One region of the Bradyrhizobium sp. AZCC 1588 genome, then DNA from elsewhere that is predicted to be linked to it. Evidence: predicted binding sites of a transcription regulator. Region 1 holds the regulator's gene; each other region holds the start of a gene.
What was found. The regulator PhoB, encoded in region 1, activates phosphate uptake and scavenging genes when phosphate is short. The targets are predictions, from matches to a motif close to TGTCATNNANCTGTCAT.
Positions count from the first base shown of each region.

Region 1 (4,342 bases):
GGCTGACGGCTGAATTCTTCACCAATTTTCCGTCCCGGCGCGCCGGCCAGGCAGGAATCCTGTCAGCTTGGGTCGGATCGCTTCTGGTGATTTCGGTTACTGCCTTTATCGGCGTTCCTCTCGGTGTGGCCGCAGGCATTTATCTCGAAGAGTATGCACCCAAAAACATCTGGACAAACATCATCGAAATCAACGTCAGCAATCTTGCGGGCGTTCCGTCCATTGTTTTCGGCCTTCTGGCACTTGGACTCTTCGTTTATGGCTTCGGCACGGGACGCAGCATATTTACGGCGGGCCTCACACTGGCTTTGCTGATCCTGCCCATCATCATCGTTGCCACCCGTGAATCGATCCGGGCCGTGCCATGGAGCTTGCGCGAGGCGGCCTACGGGATTGGTGCAACGAAGTGGCAAGTCACCCAGGATCACGTCTTGCCGGCGGCAATTCCGGGCGTCCTGACCGGCGTCATCATCGGTATTTCGCGCGCGCTCGGCGAGACCGCGCCGCTGGTCACTATCGGTGCGCTTTCGTTCATCGCGTTCTTGCCGCCGGCCCCGATCAACGGTGAGTTTCCCTTCGTATCATTTGCCTGGTTGTTCGAAGGCTTCACCGTCCTGCCGATTCAGGCGTTCAATTGGGTGTCGCGTCCGGGCGCTGATTTCCATTCAAACGCGGCCGCCGCGGGCCTCGTTTTGATGGCGATCACGCTTATTTTGAATGGGGTCGCCATCTACTTCCGCTACCGGCTCCGAAAGAAACTGCAATGGTAAAACTCGATTGGCGCGCGCGTCCGGCAAATCCAGAGTTACGGAGTTTTCAATGAATACCCATAGCGCTCCAGCCATGTCGTCGGTGACGATTCCCGTATCCGGCGAAATGCCGGTGGGTCGGTCGAAAATCACCGCAAAGAACGTCAACGTCCATTACGGAGAGAAGCAGGCGCTCTTCGACGTTACGGTGAACATTCCGGAGAAATCCGTCACTTCGTTCATTGGCCCGTCGGGCTGCGGCAAATCGACGTTCTTGCGCTGCCTCAATCGAATGAACGATACTATCTTGACATGCCGCGTTACCGGCGACATTGAGATCGACAATACGAACATTTACGAGCGCGGGCTCGACGTAGTCCAGCTTCGTGCTCGCGTGGGTATGGTGTTCCAGAAACCCAACCCGTTTCCTAAATCAATCTACGATAATATTGCTTATGGACCTCGCATTCACGGGCTGGCGCGGAGTAAAAGCGACCTCGATCACATCGTTGAGACCAGTCTGAAGAGGGCGGGGCTTTTCGAGGAAGTGAAGGATCGGCTCCATGAAGCCGGTACCGGACTGTCGGGCGGCCAACAGCAGCGGTTGTGTATCGCTCGGGCCATTGCTGTCGGTCCGGAAGTCATTCTCATGGATGAGCCTTGCTCCGCGCTTGATCCGATCGCGACCGCTCGCATCGAGGAACTGATCGACGACCTGAAGGAAAACTTCACGATCATCATCGTCACTCACTCGATGCAGCAGGCCGCGCGCGTCTCGCAACGCACGGCGTTCTTTCATCTCGGCGTTCTGGTGGAAGAAGGTGTAACGCAGACGATCTTTACCAATCCGCGCGACAAGCGCACCCAGGACTACATCACGGGCCGGTTCGGCTAAGGAGAACAAGGATGGCGTCTGAACACACGGCCAAGGCATTCGACAGCGACCTCCAGGAATTGACTCGTCTGGTCGCCGAGATGGGCGGTCTGGCCGAGCGCATGATCACCGAATCCGTCGACGCGCTGGTGCGCCGCGACGTCGCGCTCGGCAAACGCGTCGTCGCCAACGACCTCGAGGTCGATCGTCTACAGCATCTGATCGAGGAGCGCGCGGTGCTGACCATCGCCCGCCGCCAGCCAATGGCGATCGATCTGCGCGAGATCGTCGGCGCGATGCGCGTTGCCACCGATCTGGAGCGGATCGGCGACCTCGCCAAGAACATGGGCAAGCGGGTCGCGGCGCTGGAGAACGATTTCCAGCCGCTGAAACTGATGCGTGGCCTCGAGCACATGACCGATCTGGTGCAGTCGCAGGTCAAGTCAGTGCTGGACGCCTATGCCGCGCACGATCTGCCGGCGGCGATGGCGGTGTGGAAGGGCGACGAGGAAGTCGACGCCATCTGCACCTCGCTGTTCCGCGAGCTCCTCACGTACATGATGGAGGATCCGCGCAACATCTCGTTCTGTATTCATTTGATGTTCTGCGCCAAGAATATCGAGCGGATCGGCGACCACGCCACCAACATCGCCGAAACCGTGTTCTACATGATCGAGGGACAGCAGATGCTCGACAAGCGCCCGAAGGGCGACATGACGACGTTTGCCACCACGGTGCCGAATACCTGACAAAGCGTTTTCAAGCGAAGTGGAGACCTGTTCGCGTGAAGATAACGCGTCAAATAGAAGAGGCTGATGCAAGATGAGCGCGCGCATAATGGTGGTCGAGGACGAGGAAGCGCTGACCACGTTGTTGCGCTACAACCTCGACGCCGAAGGCTATGATGTCGAAACCGTCGCCCGCGGCGACGATGCGGATACGCGGCTGAAGGAGCGCGTGCCCGATCTCGTCGTGCTCGACTGGATGCTGCCGGGGCTCTCCGGCATCGAGCTGTGCCGCCGCTTGAGGGCGCGCCCTGAAACCAAGCAATTGCCGATCATCATGCTGACCGCGCGCGGCGAGGAGAGCGAGCGGGTGCGGGGGCTTGCGACCGGCGCCGACGATTACATCGTCAAGCCGTTCTCGGTGCCGGAACTGCTGGCGCGCGTGAAGGGCCTGCTGCGCCGGGCGAGCCCCGAGCGGCTCGCCACCGTGCTGACCTATGGCGACATCGAACTCGACCGCGAAAAGCGCCGCGTCGCGCGCTCGGGCCGTCAGATCGATCTCGGCCCGACCGAGTATCGCCTGCTGGAATTTTTCCTCGAGCATCCCGGCCGCGTCTTCAGCCGCGAGCAGTTGCTCGACAGCGTCTGGGGTCGCGACATCTATATCGACGAGCGCACCGTCGACGTCCACATCGGCCGCCTGCGCAAACTGCTCAACCCCGGCCGCGAGCAGGATCCGATCCGCACCGTCCGTGGCGCCGGTTACGCGCTGGATGACCGGTTTGCGAAAGTGGAGCCGTAGCTGCGTTCGCTGCTATTTCCGCAAACTCCGGCGTCGTCCCCGCCTAGTGCGCAATTGCGCACGGGGCGCGGGGACCCATAACCACAAATCTCGATTGTTGAAATGCGCTGGAGCTCCAGCTCAGCATAACCACAGACACCTGTGGTTATGGGTCCCTGCGTTCGCAGGGACGACAACGTTGAGATAATCCCGCCCCTTACCTCGTCTGCTTCGGCTGCTGCCTCCGCCGATCGGCGGCGGGCTGGTAGGCGATGCGCGAGTGGTGGGCGCAATAGGGCAGGCCGGTGAGCGCCTTGCCGCCGCAGAAGAAGAATTCCGGGCTCGAGGGATCGCCGACCGGCCAGTGGCAGGTGGCCTCGTTCAGTTCGAGCAGCGACAGCCGCTGGCTCATCGGCACGACGTTGTCGAAGGCGATCGGATCCGGCTCCATCTCGACTTCGAAGGCGTGTGCCAGCGCGGTGTTGCCGCGCGAGACCGGGCGCGACACCCGCATCATCGGCTGGGCGGGGCGTGCCTTGCGCTGCCGCGGGGCGGCCGAGGAGGGGCTCTTGGCACGGCCGGAAAGGCCCAGCCGGTGCACTTTGCCGATCACGGCGTTTCGCGTCACATTTCCGAGTTCCGCGGCGATCTGGCTCGCCGACAATCCGGCTTCCCAGAGCTTCTTAAGCTGTTCGACGCGATCGTCGGACCAGGTCAAAACGGTCATCGTAATCTTCCCTTCGCATCGCGCCGGCCAATCGGGGGCAGCGCTGGCGAGTCATTCGTCTCAAAAATCCCTGCGGTCAGAATCCCTTAGCCCTCGCCGGACGCGCTAACCGCGCCGAACGTTTACGCCTGCACAAAAGGACTCTAAGGGATCAGAACTGCCGCACGAGATGTCGTACCCGACAGCCCAAAAGCTACAATATGGCGTGACTCGGGCGCAAGAGTCCGGGCCCGAACGTCCACATGTTCTGACAATCTAGGCATTTCACTGCGTGTTTTCCACCACACCGCAATCTTACGGATTTCAGCATCTTGCACTGCAGGAAAGGCCGTTCCGTGCGTGTTGACAGCGCTCCCCACCCACATAGAATACCTCTCACGTGCCGCCCTTAAGAGGCGGCACGTTTCGTTTTCGCAAGACCGGCTGTTGCCGCGTTCGCGCCAATGCACGCCCGCGGCAGGTCTCAAAGGCAGGTCTCAAACCTCA
Region 1 is NZ_JAZHSC010000001.1:2,507,123-2,511,464, reverse strand. Features, by position in the region: gene pstA (phosphate ABC transporter permease PstA) at 1-770, shown strand, start outside; gene pstB (phosphate ABC transporter ATP-binding protein PstB) at 877-1,644, shown strand; gene phoU (phosphate signaling complex protein PhoU) at 1,656-2,372, shown strand; gene phoB (phosphate regulon transcriptional regulator PhoB) at 2,446-3,150, shown strand; gene V1277_RS11745 (GcrA family cell cycle regulator) at 3,347-3,856, opposite strand.

Region 2 (4,342 bases), 2.0 Mb from region 1:
GAACGCGCGGTTCTCAAGCGCAACGAGGGATCGGCCGGCCTGATCGTGACGACGTCGAAGACCGACGAGCGCACGTTCAAGACCACCGTGCGCAACGGCCATGATTTCCCGATCCGGATCGCGGTCGAGGATCAGTTGCCGGTCAGCGAGAACGAGGAAATCCAGGTCGAGATGCTGTCGTCCACGACGCCGCCGACCGCAAGCAACATCCGCGACAGACGCGGCGTGCTGGAATGGGCGTTCGAGGCCAAGCCCGGCGAGGTGAGGGATATCAACTTCGCGTGGCGCATACGCTGGCCCAAGGACAAGGGCGTGGTGATGGTGCCGGCGGGCTAGCGATACTCGCGTTCCCCGGCTGCTGTGCAGCGCGCCGCACTTGCGGCGTGGTGCACTGCTGAGCCGGGGTCCATGCGTTGGGATAGTGGGTCCCGGCTCTGCGGAGCAGCGTTGCCGGACGATGCTTCGCATCGCCTAGGCTGCTCCGCGTCCGGGACACGAAGGCTGGCGAAGAGTTGCTTGCTCTTGCTCGCGCGCAACTTCGCTTCCCAGCCAAACACTCTGCGAATACTCGTCACTTCGCCTTCAAGAACTCCCCCACCTCCAGCAGCACGAACTCGTTGTCGTCAGCCTTGTTGGGATCGCGGCTCGACGAGAATGGCAGGTTGTTGTCGTTGCCGACGATGATGTGGGTGTCGTCGATCCGATCAACGTTCTCGATGGTGAAGAAGGGGAACGTCAGCACGCCGTCATTGAGCGGCTTGCGCGCCTTCTTGTCGGGATCCTTGATCTTCATCAGGTCGACATAGGCGATCTTGCGCACCGGCTTGCCGACATTGGCGTCGGAGAGTTCGATCTTGTAGACGCGTTTGAATTTGGCGAGGTCCGGAAAACAGTTCTCGCCGCGCTGGCCGGCCGGGCAGGCCTTGTCGGCGGTGCCTTCGCCATTGTCGCGCTCGATGATCAGGCCGTTTGAGGCGTTGATCATGTTGAAATCGCCGATGGCGTGGCCGTTCTGCTCGAACACATAGTGCCAATAGCGGCCGGTGAATTTTTCGGCTGCGACGTCGAATTCGAGGATCCGCGCGGCTTCCTTGCCGTCGACCTTCTCAAAGTCCTTCTTCTCGGCATTCCACAGCGGGCCCTCGAGCAGGCCATAGAGGAACTTGCCGTCCTTCGAGCCGGCAAAACCTTCATAGCCCTTGGAGCGGCGGAGGTTGACGGTGGTGTAGCTCGCGCCTGGAGCTGCAGGCGACTGCACCGACCAATGATCGGGCGAGCGCACCGGCTTGCCGTCGGCGGTGGTTTCGAACACCGCCAGGACCTTGCCGGTCTTGTCGGCCTTCAGCACATAGGGCCCGAACTCGTCGCCGATCCAGAAGGTGTCTCCGATGATCTGAAAACCTTCGGTGTCGAAATCGGCGCCGGTGAGATAGCGCTTGGCGGTGTCTTCATGGAGGATGCGGAACGGCACCTTCTTGTCGGGATCGTGCAGGAAGACGGTTTCCTGTCGCTCGATCTTGCCGCTCGCCCAGTCGATCTTGTGACGGTTCAGATACAGCATCGAGTCGGCCGAGTTGTAGCGCGAGCCCATGCCGTTGTCGGTGAGCACCCAGAACGAGCCGTCCGGCATCACCTTGATGCCGGAATGGCCCTGCAGCGGCTGGCCCTTGAACGGCAGCGAAACGCCGGTCGGGCGTTCGTAGGACTTGCCCGTCACGGTGCCCAGAGCGTCGACGCGGCGGCCGGTGGTGTATTTGCCTGATGTCTTGAGATCGTCAGGCGCATCAGCGGGCGCGTCGATAAAGGTCTGCGCCGGCAGCACGGCGTGGCCCTTCAGCGTGGCGGGAAACTCGCCTTCACCTTGAGCGAAGGCAGCGCCGGCCAGAAACATGGATGCGACGGAGCAGAGCAATGACACGCGCATGGCGGATCTCCTGTTGAATAGCGATGCGGTGTGTCTTGCGCAGCGGCTGTTACAGCCGGCTGACAGTTTTGTGAAAGCCGCGTAACGGCGTTGGATAAGGCTGCGGTTTAGGTGTTACTGCGCTGCAGCCGGCCGCATGGTTTGCGGCAGCAGGAACGGCACGCCGGCGTCAGTATAGTCGATCTTCACATCGACCTCAAAAATCCGGCGGATGGTCTCGGCCGTGATCGCATCGCTGCGGCCGCCATCGACGGCGAGCTTACCCCGATGCAAGAGCACGATGCGGTCGGCGAACCGCATGGCGAGATTGAGGTCATGCAGCACGGCGATGACGGCCGTGCCGTTCTGCGCGCGCCGCCTTGCGGTTTCCACCAAGTCGATCTGGTGGCGCATGTCGAGGCTCGAGGTCGGCTCGTCCAGCAGCAAGAGGCCCGGCCCATGCTGCGCCTCGCCGCAGGCGAGCTGCACCAGCACGCGGGCGAAATGCGCACGCTGCTGTTCGCCGCCGGAGAGCGTCGGTAATTGCCGTTGGCTGAAATGCGCCAGATCGACCTCACCGAGCGCCGCATCGACCAGCCGTTGCGCGGCGGCGCGGCCGGCATCACCCGCGCCCATATGAACGATCTCCTCGACCGTGAACGGGAAGGTGACGTTGACATGCTGCGACAGCATCGCGCGGTGGAAAGCGAGAAGGCGCGGCGGATAGCTTTGAATGTCGCGCTGCTTCAGCCTGATCTGGCCGCGCGTCGGGCGGAGATCGCCGGACAGCATTCGCAGCAGCGTCGATTTGCCGGCGCCGTTGGGGCCGACGATCGCGACCATATCGCCGGGGGTAACGCAAAGATCGATGCCATCGACCAGTGTGGCGCCGCCAACGACCATTGAAGCCGACTGCGCTTCGAGAATGACGGTCATAGCGAAACCAGCCCGCGCTGGCGGAGCAGCATCGCCAGAAAGAACGGCGCGCCGATCGCAGCCGTCAGGATGCCGATCGGCATTTCCGCGGGCGCGACGATGGTGCGGGCCAGCGTATCGGCGCCCACCAGCAGCACCGCGCCCAGCAGCATGGAAGCGGGCAGCAGCAACCGGTGCGCCGGCCCGATCACCAGCCGCAACAGATGCGGCACCACGATGCCGATAAAGCCGACGACGCCGCAGACCGAAACCGCCACACCCGTCATCGCCGACACCAATATGATCGAAATCCGCTTCAGCCGTTCGACGTCGACACCGCTATGGAACGCCTCGGCCTCGCCGAGCACCAGCACGTCGAGCCCACGCGCAATCGAGAGGCAGGCGATAGCGGCGCACCCCAGCACCGGCGCCAGCGTGGCGAGCTTGGGCCAGGTCGCGCCGCTCAGCGAGCCCAATAGCCAGAACGTGATGTCGCGCAACTGGCGATCGTCGGCGATGAAGACGAGGAGCCCGATGCCGGCATTGGCGATGGCGGCGATGGCAATGCCGGCCAGCAGGAAAATCGCGATCGACGTCCGCCCGGAGCGGCTCGCGATCGAATAAAGGATGACGGTGGTCGCGAGCGAACCGGCGAAGGCCGCGATCGGCAGCAACTGATGCTGCATGAAGCGGAAGTTCTGGCCGATCTGGCTGTCGGTGAAGACGATCGCAGCCGCCGCCGCCAGCGCGCCGCCGGAGGAAACGCCGACCAGTGCGGGGTCGGCGAGGGGGTTGCGAAACAGCCCCTGCATGATAGCGCCCGATGCCGCGAGCAGCGCTCCGATCATCGCGGCCGCGCCGATCCGTGGAATTCGGATCGACCACAGCACGAGCTGGTCGCGCGCGAGGCTTGGACCGGCCCCAGCGTCACCCCACAGGCCGAGCGCGGCCGGCAGCCGCGCCAGCGGAATTCCGGCGGCGCCAACCGTCAACGCGATCAGCGCTGCGCCGGCCAGCGCGGCGAACAGGCAGATGAGGGTCACTGAGGCCGGAGGGCGCAACGCGTATCCGCTGCGGCGCTTGGCGTTACCCTCGGTCAGAACGGTCATTTCCGGCAGTCGGCGTTGAGTGCCGCAGGCTTGAATTTCTCGGCCTGCGGCGCCAGTGCCGGATAGAGCTTGATCGAGAGGTCGCGGGCGGCGGCCGCCGTGCGCGGCCCGAAGCCGAGCAGATAGAGGCCTTCCATCGAGATGAAGGCCTTGTTCGCCGCAACAGGGGTCAGCGCGAAAGCCGGATGAAGATACACCGTCTCCGCGACCACCGAATCCTTGCCGCGCTGGATCGAGAGCACTACGTCGGGCTTCGCCGCGACGATCGCCTCGTCATTGATGATCTTGTAGCCGTCATAGCCGTCAATGGCGTTGACGCCGCCGGCCAGCGCGATGATCTCGTTCGCCGCGGTGTTCTTTCCGGCGGCCATCGCCCGGCCGTTCAACAGCGACATCACGAACATCACGCGCACCG
Region 2 is NZ_JAZHSC010000001.1:4,472,042-4,476,383, forward strand. Features, by position in the region: gene V1277_RS21000 (mucoidy inhibitor MuiA family protein) at 1-336, shown strand, start outside; gene V1277_RS21005 (esterase-like activity of phytase family protein) at 572-1,924, opposite strand; gene V1277_RS21010 (heme ABC transporter ATP-binding protein) at 2,039-2,839, opposite strand; gene V1277_RS21015 (FecCD family ABC transporter permease) at 2,836-3,927, opposite strand; gene V1277_RS21020 (heme/hemin ABC transporter substrate-binding protein) at 3,924-4,342, opposite strand, start outside.
Region 2: a site for PhoB is predicted at 1,973-1,989, ahead of V1277_RS21005 (esterase-like activity of phytase family protein). Genes of this name have one in related genera too.

Region 3 (4,342 bases), 3.0 Mb from region 1:
TTATCTTTCTGGGGCGCCTCGACGAACGCCTTGGCGATTGCCTTTTTCAAGTCTTCCGGCATGTCGGCAAGATATGCGAACGGTGAACCGGGCAAGAGCGGCGACTTCCATGCGATGCGGAAATCAGCCTTAGTCATCGGCGATCCGTCTGCTTTCTTCACCATGCCCTTGTTCAGCATGCGGGTGAGGTTCGAATCGTCCTCCGAATTCCACCAGTTCACGGCGGCATCCACGGTGCCGGCGGCGAGTGCCAGCACTGCGTTTTCGTGACTTCCGGTCGTTTGCCCGACCTTGAAATACTTGTCGATCGGGAAGCCCTGCTGCGTCAGAAAGAAGTTGGGCGCCTTGAAACCGGACGTCGATTCGACATCGACGAAGCCCAGCGTCGTTCCTTTCAGATCCTCGATCGATTTGTACTTGCTGTCAGCACGGACATACATAACCGAATAATAGCCGATCGAGCCATCGCTGTTCTTTGTCGTCACGAACGGCACGACCTTGCCGCCCGAGACGGTATTTGCGCGCGCATACGAGCCCGGCCCATAGAAGCCGATATGAATTTGCTTGTTCTTCTGCCCCTCGATCACCGCGGTGTAGTCGCTTGCCACGCGCAACGTAACCTTCACGCCCAACTCCTTCGAAAGGTTAATTTGCGAAGGGCGTGTAACGTTCAAGCGTTCCGGTCGCGTTTTCCGCGGGGACCAGCGCCATCACCAGTTCGGGGTACTTCTCTTTCCACGACTGGGCGAAGGCGGGCGTTGCAACGATAGCCAGGCCGGACGCCAACAACAGCAATGCACGTCGGTTCAACATTTCTCTCTCCTCTGATTTTCTGAAATGGCCGCAAGCTGAAAGACGACGACCCGAACAAGATCAGTTTGTAGGTTTGCGTTTGCGTTGCTCATCAAGCCACAGGTCCATCTTGACCGACTCGACGTAGTCTTCCTTCGAGACGCGCGCAAAATTCTCAACCTTGCCGTCGGTCAATGCGTCGAAGGCAGCCTTGTTCTTTTTGGGCGCAGCCAGGAAGGCCTGAATGATCGCGGACTTGAGGTCCTCGGGCATGTCAGCAAGCAGCGCAAAGGGTGACCCCGGCAGCAGCGGTGATTTCCAGATGACGCGGAAATCGGCCTTCGTCATCGGTGTGCCGTCGGGCTTCTTCAGCATGCCCTTGGTGAGCATTCGGACCAGATTCGAGTCGTCCTCGCCGTTCCACCAGTTGGCCGCCGCGTCGACCGTTCCGTTCGCCAACGCGAAGATAGCGTTTTCGTGGCTGCCGGTTGGCTGAGCCAACTTGAAATGCTTTTCGATTGGGAAGCCCTGGTCGGCCAAAAAGAAAGTCGGCGCTTTGGAACCGGAGGTCGATTCAACATCGACCAGCCCCAACGTCTTTCCTTTGAGATCATCGATGGATTTGTATGGGCTGTCGGCGCGCACATAGATCACGGAGTAGTATCCAATCACGCCACCCGAACTGCGCAGGGTCGCGAACGGGACAACGTTGCCGCCGGATACGGTGTTGGCTCGCGCATAGGAGCCGGGCCCATACTGGCCGATATGGATTTGCCGGGTCTTCTGGCCCTCGATCACCGCCGTATAGTCGTTGGCGACACGTAACGTGACTTTCACGCCGAGTTCATTCGTTAGATACTCAGCAAAAGGTCCAACGCGCGCCAGAACCCCGGTTGCGTTCTCGGCCGGCACCAACGCCATCACCAATTCGGGATACTTCGCTTTCCATTCCTGCGCCGAAGCCGCGGAAGCTATTGCGGCCAGCGCAGCGGCGAGAACAAACCGACGATTGAACATCATGAACTGGTCCTATTACGAGTTCGAGGTCACATGGATCGACGGTCGAAACGGATGCCAGCTTCAGGCCGCAGCAGCGGTGCCGAGTTCCGGAACGGCTACTCCATCGGGCGCCGGCGCAGGCGCGATGCCCATGACGTCATTGGCTTCGAGGTCATAGAGCTCGCGCGCGATGCGATCGGTCAGCGTCTCCGGCGCGCCGTCGAACACCACCCGCCCGGCCGCCATGCCGATCAGGCGGTCGCAGTACGTCCGCGCCAGGTCGAGCGAATGCAGGTTGCAGATCACGGTGATGCCGAAATGCTTGTTGATGCGCAGCAGCGCGTCCATCACGATCCGCGTGTTGCGGGGATCAAGCGAGGCGATCGGCTCATCGGCGAGAATGATGTCGGGCTCCTGCACCAGTGCGCGGGCGATCGCGACGCGCTGCTGCTGACCACCGGAAAGCTGGTCGGCGCGCTGGGCGGCGATCGCCGCCATATCGAACTGCTCCAGTGCCGACATTGCCAGCGCCCTGTCCTCTTCGGGCCAAAGCTGGGTCAGCGAGCGCCAGGACGGAATTTCAGCCAACCGCCCCATCAGTACATTGGTTAGGACATCGAGCCGGCCGACCAGATTGAACTGCTGGAAGATCATCGCGGAGCGCGCGCGCCATTGCCGCAAATCCTTGCCGCGCAGCGCGGTCACGTCGACGCCTTCGAACAGGATGCGTCCCTCGGAAGGCTCGGCGAGGCGGTTGATCATCCGCAGCAGCGTCGACTTGCCGGCGCCGGAGCGGCCGATCACGCCGACGAAGCTGCCGGGCTGGATCGAAAATGACGCATTGTCCACCGCGGCCTTGGTGCCAAACCGGCACGTCAAACCCTCTACCACCAGCATGCACTGCTCCAGAATTCCGATCGTGAAGCATCGCTAGCGGCTCGATCTTACAGTTGTGTGACACGAGTGCTGCGCTGCGGCGTTCGTCCACAGCAGCGGCTGGCGTCATGTGTCCGTCATGATCCTGTCATCAAGCGCATCGAAGACGAGCGGGTGCCCCTTTCCCCCAATTGTTGATGGACGTTACCGATGGCCGGCAAGATGCTTTCCACTGAACCATTGGTCGACCCCACCGCGTCAGTGCGCGACTGCCAGCTTGGCGCCTACACCGAGGTCGGCGCCCGGACCATTCTGCTCGAAGTCGCGATGGCCGATTATTCCTACGTCGTGAACGACTCGCAGATCACCTACACGACGATCGGGAAATTCTGTTCGATCGCGGCGATGACACGCATCAACCCGGGTAATCATCCGATGCACCGGGCCTCGCAGGCGCATTTCACCTACCGTGCCAGCAGCTACTTTTCGGGCGAGAGCGACGATGCCGAGTTTTTTGCTTGGCGCCGCAAGCATCACGTCCATATCGGCCATGACGTCTGGATCGGCCACGGCGCGGTTATTCTGCCCGGCCGCTCGATCGGCACCGGCGCGGTGGTCGCGGCCGGCGCCATCGTGACCAAGGATGTCCCCGCCTATACGATCGTTGCAGGCAATCCGGCACGGCCGATCAAGCGGCGCTTTCCGGAATCCATTGCCGGGCGGCTTGCGGAACTCGCGTGGTGGGATTGGGGCCATGAGATGCTGCGCTACGCCCTGCCCGATTTCCGCAAGCTCGATGTAGAGGGCTTTCTCGAAAAGTACGAAGCTGCCGCAGCAGCTACGCGCCGTCCATTCAACCAGAGCGCCGCATCGTGACCGAACTGTTCATCGAAGGTGGCCGGGCCCTGCTCGGCCACGAAATCGTCGAAACCTCATTGCGGATCGCTGGCCGCGAGATCGCAGCTGTAGCTGCGTACAGCAACCACAGCATCGGCGGCGTCAATGCCGATGGCCTCCTGGTATTGCCGGGCATTGTCGATCTGCATGGCGATGCCTTCGAGCGGCAGATGATGCCGCGCCCCGGGGTCGACTTCCCGATCGATGTGGCGCTTGTTGACAGCGACCGGCAGGCGATCAGCAACGGGATCACGACCGTCTACCATGCCACGACCTGGTCGTGGGAGCCCCGCCTGCGCAGCGCCGACAATGCCAGGCGCTTGCTGGAGGCGATCGAGCAGATGCGGCCGCAGCTCGCCGCCGACACTCGCTTCCACTTGCGTCACGAGACCTACAATCTCGACGCAGAAAGCGAAATCATCGACTGGCTGTCGGAAGGACGCGTCGACCTGTTCGCCTTCAACGACCATATGGACTCGACGGTCGCCAGCCTCGCCAAGCCGCAAAAGCGCAGCCGAATGGTCGAACGCACAGGCCTCAGCAATGAGGCGTTCGATCGCCTGGTGGAACGTGTGGTTTCCCGCGGCCACGACGTGCCGGCTTCGATCACCCAGCTGGCGCAGGCAGCGCGCGCGGCGGGTGTCCGGATGCTCTCGCATGATGACGAGAGCCCGGCGAAGCGGCAGGCCTTTCGTGCGCAGGGCGTTGCAATCGCCGAATTTCCGGTCAACGAGGAAACCGCACGCGATGCTGCCGAGGCCGGTGACTTCATCGTGTT
Region 3 is NZ_JAZHSC010000001.1:5,528,903-5,533,244, reverse strand. Features, by position in the region: partial or broken gene phnD (phosphonate ABC transporter substrate-binding protein) at 1-813, opposite strand, end outside; gene phnD (phosphonate ABC transporter substrate-binding protein) at 874-1,809, opposite strand; gene phnC (phosphonate ABC transporter ATP-binding protein) at 1,873-2,688, opposite strand; gene V1277_RS25715 (transferase hexapeptide repeat family protein) at 2,878-3,543, shown strand; gene V1277_RS25710 (alpha-D-ribose 1-methylphosphonate 5-triphosphate diphosphatase) at 3,540-4,342, shown strand, end outside.
Region 3: a site for PhoB is predicted at 2,792-2,808, ahead of phnC (phosphonate ABC transporter ATP-binding protein). Genes of this name have one in related genera too.

Region 4 (4,342 bases), 1.7 Mb from region 1:
CGCACTTTGTATCGCGCAAGCGGACCGGCGGGCAATACAGATTCAGGTGATATCAGGCGGCGAAATGCGGGTCCTTGGCCGCAAATTCGACCAGCTCGCCTTCCGGCTGCAGGGGACCAAGGTTGAGGGCATGGTCGACAAAAACCCGTGCCGAGGCCTGCCAGGTATGGGCGGCGGCAAATTCCACGCATTCTTCTCGCGAAATCTGCAGCGCCTCCAGGCAGGCCGTGCGCAAATCCTCGTTCAGCACGCCAACCGGCGCCGAGCCGATCACGTCGCGGGGACCGGTGACCGGAAAAGCCGCGACCGGCAAGCCGCTGGCCAGCGCTTCCAGCAGCACCAAGCCAAACGTGTCGGTCTTGCTGGGAAAGACGAAAATATCGGCCGCCGCGTAGATTTCGGCCAGTTCCTCGCCATGCCGCGCGCCGAGGAACACGGCGTCGGGATATTTCCGTTCCAGCGCCATCCGGGCCGGCCCGTCGCCAACCACGAGCTTGGTGCCGGGCAGATCGAGATCGAGGAAGGCCTCGAGATTCTTTTCGACCGCGAGGCGGCCGACACTGAGATATACCGGCGTCGGAAGGCAGAGATCGGCGCTGCGCGGATGGAACAGCGAGGTATCGACGCCGCGCGACCACAGCACCACGTTGCGAAAGCCGCGCAGGCGCAGCTCAGCCGCAAGCGCCGGCGTTGCGGCCATCACTGCCCGGCTCGGCCGGTGGAAGGCACGCAGCGCCCACCAAACCCAGGATTCCGGAATTGGCGAGCGCGCCGAGACATATTCCGGAAACCGGGTGTGAAAGCTCGTGGTGAACGGCAAGCCGCGCTTGCGGCAATAGCGCCGCACCAACAGCCCGATCGGCCCTTCGGTCGCGATATGAATGCTGTCGGGCTTTGCCGCTTCGATCAGTTGCGCGATCTTGCCGGGAAGCGGCAGAGCCAGCCGCAAGTCGGGATAGCTCGGCATCGCAAAGGTGCGAAACGATTGCGGCGTCAGGAAACTCATCTCGACGCCAAGCCCCCTGGCCGCCTCCGCCAGCGCGGTCAGCGTGCGTACCACCCCGTTGACCTGGGGATGCCACGCATCGGTCGCGACCAGGATATGCGTCATGCCGCGCGCGCCGCGACGCGGGGAACGGGCGCCGCCCTTCGCTGCGGATCGGTCCAGATGATGATCTCGAACCGGCCGTCCTCGTGCTCAGCGAGCGCGGTGCAGCTTTCCACCCAGTCGCCGCAATTCATGTAGCGGATACCGTGCTCGTCGCGGATGGTGGCGTAGTGGATGTGGCCGCAGATCACGCCATCGGCGCCATGACGTCGCGCCTCGCCGGCCAGCGTCTGTTCAAACGCGCCGATGTAGTTCACGGCGTTCTTGACCTTCAGCTTCGCCCATTGCGACAGCGACCAATAGGGCACACCGAACATGCGGCGGAAGAAGTTGACGAGGCGATTCATCTGAATGGCGAAGTCGTAGGCCTTGTCGCCGAGATGGGCGAGCCAGCGCGCGTTCTGCACCACGAGATCGAAGATGTCGCCGTGGATGATGAGATAGCGCTTGCCGTCGACGCCGGTGTGGATGGTGTTTTCCACCACGTCGATGCCGCCGAAATGCGTGCCGTAGTAGTTGCGCAGGAACTCGTCGTGATTGCCCGGCACGTAGATGACCTTGGCGCCCTTGCGCGCCTTGCGCAGCATCTTCTGCACGAAGTCGTTGTGCGATTGCGGCCAGTACCAGCTCGACTTCAGCGCCCAGCCATCGACGATATCGCCGACGAGATAGATGGTGTCGGCGTCGTGGCTTTTGAGGAAGTCCAGCAAACGGTCGGCTTGCGAGCCGCGGGCTCCGAGATGGACGTCGGAGATGAACAAAGTACGAAAGCGCCGTTCGGGGCTCTCTTCACTCAAGGAGTCACTGCCCATATCTGTGCACCTACCAGATTTCTGTGACAGGGCGATGACTGATCACGCGACCTATAGCCCCACGAGAATCAATGCCGCGCCCTTGGCTCTCGCGGATAGCAGCGTGATGCGACAGGCAAGCGACACGGCGGCGGCGACAACTCAATGTCATCCCTGCGAACGCAGGGACATAACCACCGATGCTTACTGTGGAGAAGATAACAATCCGCTTGCTTCAATTGATAAGCCGCGGCGCGCGATGAGCGCGATTGCGCTCACGCTCTGGGTCCGTGCGTTCGCAGGGACGACAGTTCAGCTAATAAAACTTATGAAAATGGTGGATCGGGCCGTGACCGTGGCCGACGCTGAAGCGATCTGCCTCCGCAATCGCAGCGCTGACCCACGCCTTGGCGTTACGCACGGCGGTTTCCATGCCCTCGCCCTTCGCGAGCTCCGCCGCGATCGCCGAGGACAATGAGCAGCCGGTGCCATGGGTGTTTTTCGTCACAATGCGCGGCGCGGCCAGCGCGATGGTGCCGCTCGTGCCGATCAGATAGTCGACGCACTCGGCGCCCTCCCCGTGGCCGCCCTTGATCAGCACCGCCTTGCACCCCATGGCCAGCAATCGCCTGCCCTGGCTTTCGACGGCGGCCTCACCCGCAGCCACCGGTTCGTCGAGCAGCGCGGCGGCCTCAGGCAAATTGGGCGTAATGACCGAAGCAAGCGGAATGAGTTTTGTCCTGAGCGACTCGACCGCTTCCGCAGCCAGCAGCCGGTCGCCGGAGGTTGCGACCATCACAGGATCGAGCACGACGTGCTTCGGCGACCAGCGCTTGAGGCCGGCGACGATGGCGTCGATAACCGATGGCTGCGCCACCATGCCGATCTTGACCGCTCCGACGTCGAGATCGGAAAACACCGCATCGATCTGCGCGGTCACGAACTCCGCCGGCACCTGATGGATGCCGCTGACGCCTTCGGTATTCTGTGCAGTCAGCGCCGTGATCACGGAGGCGCCGTAGACACCGAGCGCGGCAAACGTCTTCAGGTCGGCCTGGATACCGGCTCCGCCAGAGGAATCGGAGCCGGCGATGGTCAGCGCGATCGGCGCCGTCATCGCAAGCCTCGTGCAAGTCGTAGGTTGAAGGCCATGGAATGTCCTACCGCGCCATGGCATCGGCAGCAAGCTGGCTTGCCATTATCAGCGGTTTTTGGCCTATTGGGACCAACCAATTCGGAGACGACAGCGATGGTTCCCTTCTTTGTCCAGTTCAAATGCAAACTCGGCCAATCCTATGCCGTCGCCAATGCGCTCGCGGAGGCCGAGATCGCCTCGGAGATCTATTCCACTGCCGGTGACTACGATCTGCTGGTCAAGTTCTACGTCGATAAGGACACCGACATTGGCCATTTCGTCAACGAGAGGGTGCAGGTGATTCCGGGTATCCAGGACACCCACACCATCATCACCTTCAAGGCGTTCGGCACGGGTTAGGCGTCGGCCCGCCTTCCCCAAGGCCGCGTCCCTGGTGCGGCCGATAGGCCCGCCTGCTTGTGAGGACGGGCTGCCAGCCCTGCCCGCCTGCCACGCCAATTGAGCGCCCCGACCGCAACGGATGGTTAACGACGTTAACCATGGCATGCTTTTGCCATAAGGGGATCATGCTACCGCCTTGATATTTTTGATTATCTGGGGCGTCGTCAATCGGAAGTTCCGCGGCGGGGACGGTCCGAGGGGGAAACGGTCGCGAGTACCACCATGGGGACGCTGTACGATTTGCTCGGAGCGCTTCCGAGTGACGACGCCGAGGAATTGCGGAAGGCATTCCGCAAGGCCGCGAAGGCGACCCATCCCGATATCAATCCCGACAATCCCGAGGCCGCGCTGAGGTTCAGGGAACTCATGCGCGCCTATGACATCCTGAACGACACCGAGCAGCGCGCGACCTACGATCAACTGCTCGCCATTGCGCTGCAGCCGCCTGCCACGAAGGCGATCCAGACTTACGAGACCGTACGAAAGGTCGCCTCCAATACGATGGCGGCAACGATCATTTCCGCGGTGCTGGTCGGCGGCTACACCGTGTTCGGATTGTTTTCAAAACCACCGGGTGCCGCAGAAATGCCGGAGGACAGCCGCGGCGCGCAGCAAGTTGCGGCCGTGCAGGCAGACGCTCCAGCGCAGGATGAACCACGCATCCAGCGCGGAGAGGCTTTAACCGGCGGAGCGGTCACACTCGCCTCCACAGTAACCGCAGCCAAGGAATCGGGCGCCGCCCCCATTGGCCGCTTCGAGCCTGTCCCGGCGTTCGCCACGTACAATCTGGGCGTTCAATATTATCCGCGCTTCGCAACCGCCTATCTCGATCGCGGCGTGGTGCTGTACCGGACCGGCGATTTCGATCAATCGTTCGCCGACATTGCGGCGGCCAAACGTGCCACG
Region 4 is NZ_JAZHSC010000001.1:779,252-783,593, forward strand. Features, by position in the region: gene V1277_RS03790 (glycosyltransferase family 4 protein) at 53-1,111, opposite strand; gene V1277_RS03795 (UDP-2,3-diacylglucosamine diphosphatase) at 1,108-1,920, opposite strand; gene thiD (bifunctional hydroxymethylpyrimidine kinase/phosphomethylpyrimidine kinase) at 2,216-3,016, opposite strand; gene V1277_RS03805 (Lrp/AsnC ligand binding domain-containing protein) at 3,149-3,394, shown strand; gene V1277_RS03810 (J domain-containing protein) at 3,659-4,342, shown strand, end outside.
Region 4: a site for PhoB is predicted at 1,944-1,960, ahead of V1277_RS03795 (UDP-2,3-diacylglucosamine diphosphatase). Genes of this name have one in related genera too.